DNA from 2 places in the Kocuria sp. CPCC 205260 genome. Region 2 is predicted to be linked to the other one. Evidence: predicted binding sites of a transcription regulator. Region 2 holds the regulator's gene; the other holds the start of a gene.
The links. The regulator LexA, encoded in region 2, represses DNA repair genes until DNA is damaged. The targets are predictions, from matches to a motif close to TCGAACANNTGTTCGA.

Region 1 (7,507 bases), on a different contig from region 2:
ATGAAGCCGAAGAGCAGCATGGAGGACCCGCCGCCTCCAGCGGCTCCGGCGGCGGACAGCGATTCGGTGACGACGGGTGTCATGCAGACTCCTGATCCTGCGATGCGCTTCTGCGCATCGCGTGGTGGTCGGTGCCGCGACCGGGACTCCGCCCCTGGACAAGCACGTGGGGCAACGCGGCGGCGGCGAGGATTCCCGTCCATGGTAGGGGACGCGGCCGCGCAGGGCCCGGTCAGCGGGCTCCCAGGCGCCGGATCGCAGCCGGTCGCCGTCCGGAGGGCTACTGCTGCGGGGGGTCCTGGTCGCCGAGGGCCTGGCGCACCGCAGTGTCCCGGAAGGCTGCGTGCTCGGGCGGTACCAGTCCCAGGTGCTCCCAAGCCGCGGGCATGGCGATGCGTCCTCGCGGGGTCCGCGCCAGCAGGCCCTCGCGGACCAGGTACGGCTCGGCGACCTCCTCGACGGTCTCCGTCTCCTCCCCCACGGCGATCGCCAGGGTGGACAGCCCCACCGGTCCGCCGCCGAAGTGGCGGACCAGCGCCTCGAGCACCGAGCGGTCCAGGCGGTCCAGGCCCCGCGAGTCGACCTCGTACATCTCCAGGGCGGCGGAGCAGGCGCGGGCGTCGATGCTGTCCACGCCGTGGACCAGCGCCCAGTCGCGCACGCGGCGCAGCAGGCGGTTGGCGATGCGCGGAGTGCCGCGGGAGCGGGTGGCGACCTCCTCGAAGCCCTCCGTGGACAGGCGCAGGTCCAGCAGCCCGGCGGAGCGGCGCAGCACGGAGACGAGCTCGTGGTCGCTGTAGAACTCGAGGTGCCCGGTGAAGCCGAAGCGATCGCGCAGCGGTCCCGGCAGCAGCCCGGCGCGCGTGGTGGCACCGACCAGGGTGAACGGAGGCAGGTCCAGCGGGATGGAGGTGGCCCCGGCGCCCTTGCCCACCACGATGTCGACCCGGAAGTCCTCCATGGCCATGTAGAGCATCTCCTCGGCGGGCCGGGACATGCGGTGGATCTCGTCGAGGAACAGGACCTCGCCCTCAGTCAGGGAGGACAGGATCGCGGCCAGGTCGCCGGAGTGCTGGATGGCAGGCCCGGAGGAGATGCGCAGCGGAGCGCCCATCTCCTGGGCGATGATCATGGCCAGCGTGGTCTTGCCCAGACCGGGAGGTCCGGACAGCAGCACGTGATCGGCGCTGCGGCCCCGCAGTCTGGAGGCCTCCAGGACCAGGGAGAGCTGCTGGCGCACACGCGGCTGACCCACGAAGTCCGCCAGGGACTCGGGGCGCAGGGCCGATTCGACGGCGCGCTCGTCCAGCTCCGGCTCCCCGCCCACCAGGCGCTCGGACCCGCTGTGCTGTGCGTCCATGCTCAGCGGCCCTCCCCCGTGCGAGTCGAGCCCCGGCCGGCGGCAGGAGCCGAGGCCCGGGCGCCGAGCCACGCGAGCACGGTGCGCAAGATCAGGGCGACGTCACCGGAGTCGGCGAGCTCCTCTCGACCGACCAGGGCGTCGTCGATGGCCGCCGAGGCGTCCTTCTCGTTCCAGCCCAGACCCGTGAGGGCCTCCGTGACCTGGGTGCGCCACAGCGGGATCTGCGCCGCCTGCGGGGCCGAGGCCGGTGCCGGATCGGCGGGAACGAGCTTGTCCGCGAGCTCGAGCACGATGCGCTTGGCGCCCTTGGGCCCGATCCCGGAGACGGTGGTGAACGGCTTGGGGTCGCCCTGGGCGATGGCCGTGCGGACCTCCTGCGTGCCCAGCGCGGCCAGCACCGCCAGTGCGGTGCGCGGACCGATGCCGGAGACGCCCAGCATGGTCTCGAAGATCTCCTTCTCCTCCGCGTCCGCGAAGCCGAACAGCAGCGGGGAGTCGTCCTTGCGCGCCACGAACGCGGTGGCCAGCCGGGCCTCGCGGCCCTCGTGCAGCCCGGAGAGAGTCTGCGGGGTGGCCTGCAGCTCGAGGCCCAGCCCCATGACGTCGACGACGGCCGTGCTCAGCCCCTTGTGCAGCACCTCGCCGCGCACGGACGCGATCATGGGAACACCCTCTCCTCGATGCGGGGAGCCGCCCGCGAATCGGGCAGCCATTCGAACATCAGTACGATGCCTCGCTCACCCTACCAAGCCGCGACGACCACACAGTGCAGGCCCTCGCCCGGGGCGAGGGCCCGCACCCGAGGACGATGCGGTCCCTCAGTGGCCGCGCCGAGCCTTCTGCTCCGCGGCCTGCCAGGCGCGCTGAGCGGGTGTCAGGGCGGTGCCGCGCTCCTGGGTCGCGCGCTGCAGTCCCGTGCGGGCGCCCTGGTGCGTGGTCGTAGTGCCCGCCTGGGCGTCCAGGCCCGCGCCCACACCGGAGCGCCAGCCGTGGCAGACCGCGATCGCCAGGGCATCGGCGGCGTCGGCCGGACGCGGCAGCTGCTCGAGGCGGAGGATGCGCGCGATCATCTTGGTCACGGCGGCCTTCTCGGCCGAGCCGTCGCCGGTGACCGCGGCCTTGACCTCGGACGGGGTGTGCCAGGCGACGGGGACCCCGCGAGCGGCTGCGGCGGCGATCACCACGCCCGAGGCCTGGGCGGTGCCGACCACGGTGGGGGCGTTGTTCTGCGCGAACACGCGCTCGATCGCCAAAGCATCCGGGGCGAAGCGCTCGAGCAGCTGATCGGCCGCCTGGGCGATGCGCAGGATCCGCTGCTCCAGGGGCTCGTCGGCGCCTGTGCCCTGGACCTCGTGGTGGACCCATTCGGCGCGGCGGTCGGCGCGCATGCGCACGATCCCGAACCCGCAGCGGGTCAGCCCGGGATCGACGCCCAGGATGACCTGCTCGGGGGCCTGCGCCCTGGCCGCGGAGCCCATGGCCGGACGTCGGGCGGGTGCCGGAGCCTGGCTCAGTCCTCGTCCTCGAGCTGGGCGGCGACCTCGGGGGTGATCTCCACGTTGGAGTAGACGTTCTGGACGTCGTCGAGCTCCTCGATCGCATCGGCCAGGCGCAGGAACTTGCGCGCGGCGTCGGCGTCGAGCTCGACCTTCATGTTCGGGCGGAACTGGGGGTCGTCGTTGTTGTACTCCAGCTCCGCCTCGTCCAGAGCCGTGCGGATCTGGGGCAGGTCGGTGGCCTCGGAGATGACCTCGAAGACGTCCTGGTCCTCGATGACCTCCTCCGCCCCGGCGTCCAGCACGGCCATCATGACGTCGTCCTCGGTGACGCCGTCGGCCTTGGCGACCTCGGCCACGCCCTTGCGCTCGAACATGAAGGTGACCGAGCCCGGATCGGCCATGGTGCCGCCGTTGCGAGTCACGGCCACGCGGACCTCGGAGGCCGCGCGGTTCTTGTTGTCGGTCAGGCACTCGATGTACAGCGCCGAGCCCTGGGGGCCGCGGGCCTCGTAGAAGATCTCCGAGTACTCGATGACCTCGCCGGTCAGGCCGGCGCCGCGCTTGATGGCGCGGTCGATGTTGTCGTTGGGCACCGAGTTCTTCTTGGCCTTGGACACGGCCAGATCCAGCGCCGGGTTGCCCGCGGTGTCGGCGCCGCCCTGGCGCGCGGCGACCTCGATGCCCTTGATGTACTTGGCGAAGGCCTTGGCGCGCTTGGCGTCGATGGCGGCCTTCTTGTGCTTGGTCGTGGCCCACTTGGAGTGACCGGACATGGCTTGCCTCCTGGTTCGTGTCGGTGCCGCAGCGCCGGGCTCCTCCCGGCGGCGGCTGGCAGCGCGTGCGTCGGGGGTGCCGGTCACGGCCGGAGGGGCCGTGCGGCGCACCACCGCGGCGCATGACGCTGCGCTGGGAAGTCTGCTGGTCGATTGTAGGCGACGGGTCCCGGGCTCAGCGCGGACGGGAGGCCGCGACCTCCCGCGCCTTCTCCGCCAGCAGATCGTTCAGCGGCTCGAGGGTCTCGTGCGCATAGCGTCGCCGCACCGCCGTGGCGATGAGGTGATCGGCCACCGCCGGGTTCTTGGGCAGCAGGGAGCCGTGCAGATAGGTGCCGATGACCTCGCGGGTCACCGCGCCCTCCGTGCCGTCCTGGCCGTCGTTGCCCGCACCGGAGACCACCTTGCCGAAGGGCTTCTGGCCCGCGCCCAGGTGGGTCAGACCGGAGTGGTTCTCGTAGCCGATCACGGTGCCGAGATCGGGCGACTCGGTGACGATGTTGCCGATCAGCCGCTCCGGGCCCCCGACGGTCTCGAGGTCGAAGATCCCCACGCCGGTCAGCGTCTCACCGCCGATCGTGCGGAACCGGTGGCCGAAGAGCTGGTAGAGCCCGCAGATCGCGAGCATGGGCGCGCCGTCCTCCACCAGCTCCAGCAGCAGGGGCTTGATGCGCTGCAGGTCCTCCATGACGCGGAACTGCCCGGAGTCCTGGCCGCCGCCGCCCACGAAGATGTCGCCGTCGCCGGGGAAGGAGTCGCCGGGGTTGTAGTCGGTGACGCGCACGCTGTAGCCGCGGCGCTCGAGACGGCGCTTGAGCGTCAGCGTGTTGCCCCAGTCGCCGTAGATGTTCATGTCGCGCGGATAGAGCTGCACGAGGTGGATCTCGCCCTGCCCGCCGAGCTCGGGCTCGGCTCCTGCGGCGGGGAGGTTGGGAGTCGCAGTGGTCATCGCGGTCCTCTCTCAGATCTCGGGCACGACGGCCACGGCGCGCAGCTCGCGGCGCAGCGTGAGCATGGACGTGTAGGTGCAGAAAACGCGCATGGGGCGTCCGTCGGCGGAGGCGATGAACTCCGTGAGCGCTCGGGCGATGTCCGGCTCGACGGCGCCGACCTGCACCTGGTCGTAGTCCAGGCGCAGAGCCATGTCCCAGGCGCGCGTGCCGGTGACCATGTCCACTCCCCCGCCGCGCAGGGACTCGAACTCGACGTCCCACAGCCAGGAGACGTCGCGACCGTCGGCGTATTCGTCGTTGATGGAGATCATGGTCGCGTAGGACTCCGGTGCGGCGGAGGCCAGCGACAGGCGGAAGCCCGCGGGGTTCTTCACGAGCAGCAGCTGCAGCGGGGTGCCGTCGACCATGATCGTCTCGCCGCGTCCGAAGGCCGGGGTCACGCGGGACAGCTCCCCCAGCAGCGACGGCAGCGCGGCGGACAGGCCGCTGCGCTCCTGCGAGACGGTCAGCGCCAGCGCCAGGGCGGCCGCGGCGTTGTAGACGTTGTAGACGCCGTAGAGATGGACCTCCGCCTGCGCCGGCTCCCCGCGCACGGAGAACGTGACGTCGGTGGCCTCGAAGTCCTCGAGCTGGACGATCGCCTCCGGCTTGGCCTCCTGCGACGGCACCGGAGCCTCGGGGCCGTCGGCGCCGCGCATGTCGTCGTCCGACGGGAACATGGGCCGCAGCTTCTCCGACAGCCCGTACCAGTGCACCGCGGTCCCGGGGCGGACGTCATCGGCCAGAGAGGCGATGCGCGGGTCCTCGCGGTTGAGGACCACGGCCTCGGTGGTGGCCGCCGCGATCTGCGAGAGCATGCGGCGGGTGGTGTCGATCTCGCCGAAGCGGTCGAGCTGATCTCGCATGACGTTGAGCAGCAGTGCGAACCGGGGCTGGACGAGCTTCACGAAGTGGACCGCGTGGGCCTCGTCGAGCTCCAGCACGGCGATGTCCGCGTCCAGCCTGCCGGTCAGGGAGATCTCCTCCAGCAGGGAGGCCGCCACCCCGCGCACGAAGTTCGAGCCGGTGCGGTTGGTGAACACGCGCAGGCCCTGGGACTCGAGCAGCTGGACGGCCATCTTGGTGGTGGTCGTCTTGCCGTTGGTCCCGGAGATCACCACGACGCCCTGGGGCAGCCGGGCCAGCTGCTCGGCCACGAAGTCCGGGTGCAGCTTCTCCATCACCAGCCCGGGGAACGCCGAGCCTCCGCCGCGCAGCTTGGTGGCGGCGCGCACGCCCTGGCCGAGGAGCCTCACAAGTGGTCTGGACATGGCGGACATCCTAGTTCGTCGCCCTGACGACTCAGCGACGGCAGGGCCGGGGCTCGCCGCCAGGTTCAGTGCTCCCGTGCGAAGACCTTGCCGGGATTGAGGATCCCCTGCGGATCGAACACCGCGCGGATCTGCGCCTGGAGGTCCAGCTGATCCTCTCCGAGCTCATCTCCGAGCCAGCGCCGCTTGAGCAGGCCGATGCCGTGCTCCCCCGACAGCGTGCCGCCCAGCTCCAGGGCGATCCGGAAGACCTCTCCGGCGGCCTCCCAGGTCCGCTCGGGGACCTCGTCGTCGCCGACCAGGAAGATCGGGTGCAGGTTGCCGTCGCCGGCGTGGGTGGTCGTGGGGATGAGGATCCCGTGACGCAGCTCGATCTCGCGGATCCGCTCGAAGGCCTCGGCCAGCCGGTCGCGCGGCACGGCGATGTCCTCGACCAGGATCGAGCCGCCGCCGGCGAAGCCGCCCTCCTGGGCCATCCGCTGCGCACGCGCCTCCAGCGCCGGGAACGCTCTGCGTCGCAGACCGATGAGCTCCTCGGCCTCCGCCTCGTCCTCGGCCGCTCGGACCTCGCCCCCTGCGCGCTCGAGGATCGCCGCGATCCGCCCTGCGACCTCGGCCCCTTCGGGCCCGTCGGTCTGGGCCAGCAGGAACGACGACCCGGGCGCTCCGATGCGCCGACCGCGCAGCTGCTCGACGCACTCCACCGTGGGCCCGTCCATCAGCTCGAGCAGCGCCGGGGTGAGCCCCTCGGCCATCACGGCGGAGGCGGCCGCCGAGGCGGAGAGGAGGCTGGGGAAGCTCGCCGCGACCACCGGCCGGGGCCTCGTCACGACGGGACGCAGCGCCAGCGTGCATTCCACGATCACGCCCAGCGTGCCCTCCGAGCCGATCAGCAGCGTGCACAGGTCGTAACCGGTCACGCCCTTCACGGTGCGGTGACCCACCGAGATCAGGCGGCCGTCTGCGAGCACTATCTTCAGCGTGAGCACCGCTTCGCGGGTCACACCGTACTTGGCGCACAGAAGGCCGCCGGCGTTCATGGCGATGTTGCCGCCCACCGTGGAGATGTCCTTGCTCGCGGGGTCCGGGGCCCACCACAGCCCGTGCGCGGCGAGCTGTGCGTTCAGCGCGCCGTTGAGGATCCCGGGCCCGACGACGCCCAGCCGGTTGGGCACCGAGATCTCGTGCACCTGATCCAGGTCCTGCGTGGAGAGCACGAGCTCTCCGGGGCCGGCGCACGCCCCTCCGGCCAGGCCGGTGCCCGCGCCGCGGGTGACGACCGGGATGCCGTGCTCGGAGGCGGTGCGGCACACGAGCTGGACGTCCTCGATGCTTCCGGCGCGGATCAGCGCCAGAGGGGCGCCGTCGCTGCGGTGTCCCGAGCGGTCCTCCCGCAGCGGCTCGAGCTCAGCGGGGTCGGTGCTCAGCCGCGTCCCCAGCTGCGCCTTCAGGTGCTTGAGCGCGGCCGTCGCCGGGCAGCTCGGCGTGCCTTGGTTCGCGGACATCGTGGCTCCCGTCGATTCACCTGCCGCAGCCTCCGAAAGCGAACCCGCGGCGTTGCGGATCCCCTCAGCCTAAGTGCACTCAGTTATCCCCGGAGCGGCATCGA
Region 2 (7,507 bases):
GCTCGTGAAGGTGCGCGAGGACCTGGCCGGCGAGCTGCAGCGCTATGTGTGGCAGGACGCCCAGCAGTTCGGGCAGGGCGTGCCCGGCGACGGCACGGACGCCGCGGCCTCGGACGCAGCAGACGCCGGCTCCGCTGAGCAGGCCGCCTCCGGCGCCGAGGCGCGCTGAGCGTGGAGGGGGCCAGCACGGGATTCCGGGATGCCTCCGGACGCCCCGTCGTGGACGTCCGCCCGGAGTCGCTGCCCGGCGGAGCCGACGCGCTGCACCTTCTGGACACGGCTGTCGAGGCCCTGGGGGGTCAGCGCCGCGACGGCCAGCGCCTGATGGCGGGCAAGGTCGCCGAGGCCCTCGAGCTGAACCGCCACCTGCTGGTCCAGGCCGGCACGGGCACCGGCAAGTCGCTGGCCTACCTGACCCCGCTGGTCCAGCACGCGCGCACGGCCGAGCGCCCCGTGGTGGTCGCCACCGCCACGCTCGCGCTGCAGTCCCAGGTGGTCGGCCGAGACGTCCCCCGCCTGCTCGACGTCCTGTCAGAGGAGCTGCCGGAGGACCTCGAGGTCGCGCTGCTCAAGGGCCGCAGCAACTACGCCTGCCTGCACAAGATCGAGGGCGGCTATCCCGAGGACGAGGGCGGCGCCCTGTTCGCCATGCCCGACGACGGCCCGCATCCCCCGGCCGCATCGAGCTCCCGCGCCGGACGGCTAGGGCTGGAGGTCAAGCGCCTGCGCGAATGGGCGGAGGTCACCGATACCGGCGACCGGGACGACGTCACCCCGGGCGTCACCGACGCCGCCTGGCGGCAGGTCTCCGTCTCCGCGCGCGAGTGCCTGGGCCGCAGCTGCCCGCTCGTGGAGAGCTGCTTCGCCGAGCTCGCCAAGGCCCGGGCGGCCGAGGCCGACATCATCATCACCAATCACGCCCTGCTGGCGATCAACGCCTTCGAATCCATCCAGGTCCTGCCCGAGCACGACGTCGTGGTGGTCGACGAGGCCCACGAGTTGCGGGACCGGGTGACGGGAGCCGTCTCTGGAGCCATGTCCGCGGCCACGGTGCGCTCGGTGGCCGCCTCCGTGCGCAAGCACACCACCGCCAAGCACGAGGAGCTGGCCTCCGGGGCGGACGATCTCGAGAAGGCCCTCGAAGGCGTGCCGGCCGAGCTGCTGGCCAGGGGGCTGACCGAGCCGATGTCGGCGGCCGTCGCCCGCATCCGCGAGGCCGCACGCACCGCGCTGTCGGAGACCAAGCCCGAGTCCAAGGACGGCGGGCGCGACACCGACGGCGGCCGGCAGATGACGCGATCGCGGCTGAGCGAGACCCTCGAGCTCGCGGAGCGGCTGCTCGGCGCGCACGAGGCGCGCGAGGTGATGTGGCTGTCGCGCCAGGGCGGCTGGGAGCCCGGCCGCGGCTACGTCCCGGCCGATGACTCCGATCCGGCGACCCTCAGCATCGCGCCGCTGAACGTGGGCGGGCGCCTGCGCGAGGGCCTGTTCGAGGGCCGCACGGTCGTGCTGACCTCGGCTACCCTGACGGTGGGCGAGTCCTTCGACGCCGTGGCCGGCGATCTGGGACTCAAGGGCTCCGGCGCACCGAAGTGGGACGGCATCGACGTCGGCAGCCCCTTCGACTACCCGCGCCAGGGCATCCTCTACATGGCGAAGCACCTGGACAAGCCCGGGCGTCAGCTCTCCGACGGGATGCTGCAGGAGATCCAGGATCTGCTCGAAGCCTCCGGCGGGGGAGCCCTCGGGCTGTTCTCCTCGCGCCGAGCGGCGGAGGAGGCCGCGGAGGTGATGCGCGAGCGAACAGGCCTGTCGATCCTGTGCCAGGGCGAGTCCACGCTCAGCGCGCTCGTCTCCCAGTTCGCCGAGGAGCCGGACACGTCGCTGTTCGGGACCATGGGGCTGTGGCAGGGAGTCGACGTGCCCGGCGACTCCTGCCGTCTGGTGCTGATCGACCGCATCCCGTTCCCGCGCCCGGATGATCCGCTGTCCACGGCGCGCACCCGCGCGGTCGCCGACAGCGGAGGCAACGGGTTCATGGCGATCTCGGCCACACACGCCGCTGTGCGCCTGGCCCAGGGAGCGGGTCGACTGATCCGCTCCACGAGCGATCGCGGCGTGGTGGCGGTGCTGGACTCGCGGATCGCCACGGCGCGCTACGGCGGGTTCCTGCGCGCCAGCCTGCCTCCGCTGTGGACGACGACCGACCGGAAGACCGTCCACTCGGCGCTGCAGCGGCTGCACGGCCAGGACTGAGCCGGCCGGGGCAACCGCGCGCAATCCATACCTACTGCGTTTCGATCCATGTGACTCTGGATATCAGAAGAGTCCGCTCTTTCGACGAAGAAGGAGCTCATCATGGTCGATGCGCGCAGCGGCGAGGACGCAACGGGAAGATCTCGCGGGGACGGGGGGAATCCGTCCCGGCTGCGGACGGCGGCGCGTCGACGGGCCAAGGCAGGGCAGGAGGCCCGCTCGGAGGAGCGCGCCACCGCCGGGCTGCGCTCCGAGAAGTCCCGCGGACCGCATTCCCGCAAGGCCCACCTGAGCATGCGCCCGGTGTGGCTGGGGCTGGAGATCATCGTGCTGGCCGTCGTCATGTTGATGCCGACCCCTGATGGGCTGAGCGTCGCCGGCACCTGACGGCTCGGGGGAGGCGCTGGGGACCAGCGATGCCCTGGGCTGCGCCCTCGCCGGCTTCGGCTCCTCGGCGGTGGCGCTCGTGGCGGCGGCGCTGGCGCTGGCTGCGGGCATGCAGGCCACGACCGAGTCCCGGCTGGGCGCGCTCATGGTCATCACCGCGGCGCAGTCGATCTCGATCTGGAACATCGGCGTGCGGACCGCCGCAGCCCAGAACCTCGTGGCCGTCGGATTCATCCAGGAGTCCATGGGGGCCACGATCTCCTGGCCGCAGTGGTTCGCCGCCGGCGCTCCCTGGGCTGCGGTGATGTCCGTGGTGCTCCACTTCGTGATGCGGGCCACCATCAGGCCCGAGATCGACCGTCTGGAGGGCGGCCGTGAGATCGTCCAGAAGTCCCTGACGGAGCTCGGGCCCATGACCGGGGCGGAGAAGCGCCTGGCGGCTGTGGCCGTCATCCTGCTGGCCTTCTGGTCCACCCAGGGCTCGCTGCACGACATCGACGCCACCACCGTGACACTGTGCGCCATCGGCGTCATGCTGCTGCCGCGCATCGGGGTCTACTCCTGGGAGACCGTGGAGGAGCTCGTGAGCTGGGGGACGCTCGTGGTCTTCGCGGTCATCATCTCGCTGGGATCCGTGCTGCTGGAGACCGGGGCGGCGGCATGGCTGTCGGCGGCCGTGTTCGACGGGCTCGGGATCACGGGTCTGCCGGTGCTCGCGATCATCGCGATCGTCGGCGCGTTCACGATCCTGATCCACCTGGGATTCGCCTCGGCCACGTCCATGTCGAGCGCGCTGATCCCGGTGTTCATCGCCCTGGCCGTGTCGATCCCGGACCCGCCCGGCGAGGGCGTGGGCTTCGGGCTGATCATGCAGTTCCTGATCTGCTTCGGATTCCTGCTGCCGATCTCCGCCCCGCAGAACATGCTCGCCTACGGCACGGGCGCGCTCACCACGCAGCTGTTCCTGCGCACCGGCATCCCGCTGACGATCGTCGGCTACCTGCTCATCCTGCTGTTCTCGGCCACGTACTGGCAGTGGATCGGGCTGCTGCGACCGGCAGGGGATGAGCGACGAACGGCTGAGGACGGATCCGTCCTCAGCCGCTCGTCATGGCGGTGATCTGCGTGTTCAGAGGCTGCGCAGGACCGAGACGACCTTGCCCATCACCGTGGCGTGGTCGCCCAGGATCGGCTCGTACTGCGAGTTCTGAGGAAGCAGCCAGGTGTGTCCGTCGCGCTGGCGGAAGGTCTTCACCGTGGCCTCGTCGTCCAGCAGGGCCGCCACGATCTCCCCGTTCTCGGCGGTGGCCTGAGCGCGCACCACGACCCAGTCGCCGTCGCAGATGGCGGCATCGATCATGGAGTCGCCGGAGACCCGCAGCATGAACAGCTCGCCGTGGCCGGTGAGCTGGCGCGGCAGGGCCATGCGGTCCTCGACCTGCTGCTCGGCGGTGATCGGGGTGCCGGCGGCGATCCGGCCGACGAGCGGCACGAACGAGACGTCCGCGGAGCCGATCGACGGCAGGTCGTCGTCCAGCTCCGGCGCCTCCGAAGCGGCCGGAGCCTCGGCGACGGCGGAGGCGGCCTCCGCCTCGGGATCGCCAAGCAGATGCAGGGGCACCAGGACCTCGAGGGCGCGCGGGCGCTTGGGGTCGCGGCGCAGGTAGCCCTGCCGCTCGAGCTGATTGAGCTGGTGGGTCACGCTCGACAGGGACTTCAGGCCCACCAGGTCGCCGATCTCGCGCATGGACGGGGGATAGCCGTGGGCGGCGACGGCGCGCTGGATGACCTCCAGGATCGTGCGCTGCCGCGGGGTCAGGCCCTTGCGCCGGGAGGACTCGGAGCCCGTCGCCCGGGCCGTGCCGCCTGAGCCGCGCTGCGTGCGACCGGTGCCGCTGGCTGCCATGTCCGTCCTCGTCTTCCGTCGATGGGCGCCTCCGGATCGCCGGGTGCGCTGCGTGCTGGGCCGCGGCGACGCGCTCGCGCCGCGCCGTGGCCGCCTTGTGCTGTCTGAGCGGTTGCGTTGACTCGTCCTCGAGGCCCCGCCAGGGCCTCCGACCTGCACAGTCCTCTCGCTGAGGCTACGTGAGCCGGACGTCACCTTCAAACATCTGTTCGATCGTGTCTCGACACGAGTCGTACACAGGTGCTAGAAATGGTCGTAAGCAGTTCGAACACGTATTCGAGAACCGGGATCGGGTCTCGAATCCGACACAGGTTCGAACACGGGAGCGGCCACCACCCGCACCACCCGCACCGTCTGTCACCGTCCGTCCCTCGGCAAGAAGGAGTGCATCCCATGTCCGTGATCAGCACCGCTGTCCTGTCGCACTCGTCCTCCACCGGCAGCATCCCCCTCGTCAGCGCCCTGCGCAGCGGGGGCCGTGCCTTCGCGCAGGAGCTCTCCTCCGCCGTGCCCGCCCTGCGCCGACGCCCCGCTGCGCGGCTCAAGGAGTCGGAGGGGCGCCGTCCGGCTCTGCGCGTCATTCCGGGCGGTCGCGCAGCTGCACCGCAGTCTCGGACCCTGCCCGCCGTGAAGGAGCCGGAGGCCTCCGCACCGGCGCGATCCGCGTCCTCGCCCATGCGCCTGACCCGCCGCGGGCGGCTGCTGCTGATCGGCCTGCCGACCATGCTCGGCGTGCTGGCCGCGGCCGCACTGCTGGTCGTGCTGATCGCACCCTCCCACGTCACCGCCGGAACCGAGCCAGCCGAGGGCCCCGGGGTCGACTCCGTGACCGTCCAGCCCGGCCAGAGCCTCTGGGAGGTCGCTCAGCAGGCCGAGCCGCAGCGCGACACCCGGGACGTCGTCCTGCAGATCGTCGAGCTCAACGAGCTGGACTCCGCCCAGGTCTCCCCGGGCCAGCAGGTGCTGGTTCCCGCGGCCTGAGCCGCAGGACGGTGGGTTCGGCCGCCGTCGGATGCTGGAGGCCCCGTCCGCGCCTCGTAGACTGTCCTGGTGACTTCTCAGAGCGCGACACCCAGCACCGAGGGCGCCACGCGAGCCGAACGGCTCGCGTCGCTTCCCCTGCGCCACGACCTGCGCGGCAAGTCCCCCTACGGGGCGCCGCAGATCGACGTCCCCATCGCCCTGAACACCAACGAGAACACGCATCCGGTGCCGCAGGACGTCCAGGACGCCATCGTCGCCGAGGTCTCGCGGGTCGTGGGAACCCTCAACCGCTACCCGGACCGCGAGTTCACGCAGCTGCGCCGCGAGCTGGCCGAATACCTGGGCCACAGCCTGGACCAGGACAACATCTGGGCCGCCAACGGCTCCAACGAGATCCTCCAGCAGCTCATGCAGGCCTTCGGCGGCCCCGGTCGTCGTGTGCTGGCCTTCGTGCCGTCCTACTCCATGTACCCGCTGCTCTCAGCCGGCACGAACACGGAGTTCATCCCGGGCGCGCGCGCCGAGGACTTCACGCTCAGCGCCGAATCGGCCGCCGCACAGGTCCGCGAGCACCGCCCGAGCATCGTGCTGCTGTGCTCGCCCAACAACCCCACGGGCACCGCGCTGGAGGACGACGTCGTCGATGCCGTCTACCGCGCCGGCGAGGAGTCGAACACCGTGGTGGTGGTCGATGAGGCCTATGCCGAGTTCTCCCGCTTCCCGGAGCGCACCGCGCTGCGCCTGCTCGAAGGCCGTCCGCGCCTGGTCGTCAGCCGCACCATGTCCAAGGCCTTCGCCCTGGCCGGTGCGCGTATCGGCTACTTCGCCGCCGCACCGGAGATCGCCGATGCCGTGCGTCTGGTGCGCCTGCCGTATCACCTCTCCGCGGTGACCCAGGCGACCGCTCTGGCGGCGCTGCGCCATCGCACGACTCTGCTCGCCGACGTCGCCGACATCCGCATGCAGCGCGACCGGATCGTCGATGACCTCAAGCGGTTGGAGCTGGACCCGGCGGAATCGGACTCCAACTTCGTGTTCTTCGGCGGCGGCATCGACGCCCCGGCCCTGTGGCAGGACCTGCTGGATCGAGGCGTCCTGATCCGCGACGTCGGCATCCCCGGGCACCTGCGCGTCACCGCCGGCACCGAGGAGGAGACCACCGCGTTCCTCGACGGCGTCCGCGCGCACCTGGAGGGCCGGTCCGCCGCTGCGAAGGACTCCGAGACAGGGCAGGACCCCGCGAACCGCTGAACCGCCCGTCGCTGACGCCCTCGAACGTCGGCCCGGCACAGAATCCCCATCCCGCCGCAGGAGGCCCCATCATGAGCGATCAGCCCACCACCGCAGCGAGCGACGGCGCACGCACCGCCTCGCTCGAGCGCGTGACGTCGGAATCCAGCATCCGCGTCGAGCTGAACCTTGACGGCACCGGCCAGCACTCGATCTCGACCAGCGTGCCGTTCTACGACCACATGCTCACGGCGCTGTCCAAGCACTCGCTGATCGACCTGACGGTCCAGGCCACCGGCGACACCCACATCGACGTCCACCACGTCGTGGAGGACACCGCGATCGTGATCGGCGAGTGCCTGCGCACCGCCCTCGGCGACAAGCGCGGGATCGCCCGCTTCGGCGAGGCCTCCGTGCCGCTGGACGAGTCGCTGGCCCACGCCGTCGTCGATGTCTCCGGGCGCCCGTACTGCGTGCACATCGGCGAGCCCGAGGGCCAGCAGTACCACTTGATCGGCGGGCACTTCACCGGCTCCATGACCCAGCACGTCTTCGAGTCGCTGACTCATCACGCCGGGATCTGCCTGCACATGGAGCTGGTGCGCGGGCGGGATCCGCATCACATCGTCGAGGCCCAGTTCAAGGCCCTGGCCCGTGCGCTGCGCGCCGCCGTCGAGCCCGACCCGCGCGTCACCGGCATCCCCTCGACCAAGGGCGCGCTGTGATCCGCCGCCCGGAGGACGC

Region 1: a site for LexA is predicted at 2,077-2,092, ahead of ruvA (Holliday junction branch migration protein RuvA). Genes of this name have one in related genera too.

The regions. Positions count from the first base shown of each region.
Region 1 covers NZ_JAVKPT010000001.1:193,471-200,977, forward strand. The annotation lists gene yajC (preprotein translocase subunit YajC) at 1-83, opposite strand, end outside; gene ruvB (Holliday junction branch migration DNA helicase RuvB) at 281-1,360, opposite strand; gene ruvA (Holliday junction branch migration protein RuvA) at 1,363-2,025, opposite strand; gene ruvC (crossover junction endodeoxyribonuclease RuvC) at 2,182-2,841, opposite strand; gene RF645_RS00805 (YebC/PmpR family DNA-binding transcriptional regulator) at 2,874-3,635, opposite strand; gene RF645_RS00810 (type 1 glutamine amidotransferase) at 3,811-4,584, opposite strand; gene RF645_RS00815 (Mur ligase family protein) at 4,597-5,907, opposite strand; gene RF645_RS00820 (FAD-binding oxidoreductase) at 5,964-7,403, opposite strand.
Region 2 covers NZ_JAVKPT010000007.1:34,720-42,226, reverse strand. The annotation lists gene hflX (GTPase HflX) at 1-169, shown strand, start outside; gene RF645_RS10825 (ATP-dependent DNA helicase) at 172-2,256, shown strand; gene RF645_RS10820 (hypothetical protein) at 2,359-2,643, shown strand; gene RF645_RS10815 (SLC13 family permease) at 2,714-3,763, shown strand; gene lexA (transcriptional repressor LexA) at 3,773-4,549, opposite strand; gene RF645_RS10805 (LysM peptidoglycan-binding domain-containing protein) at 4,943-5,530, shown strand; gene RF645_RS10800 (histidinol-phosphate transaminase) at 5,600-6,784, shown strand; gene hisB (imidazoleglycerol-phosphate dehydratase HisB) at 6,856-7,488, shown strand.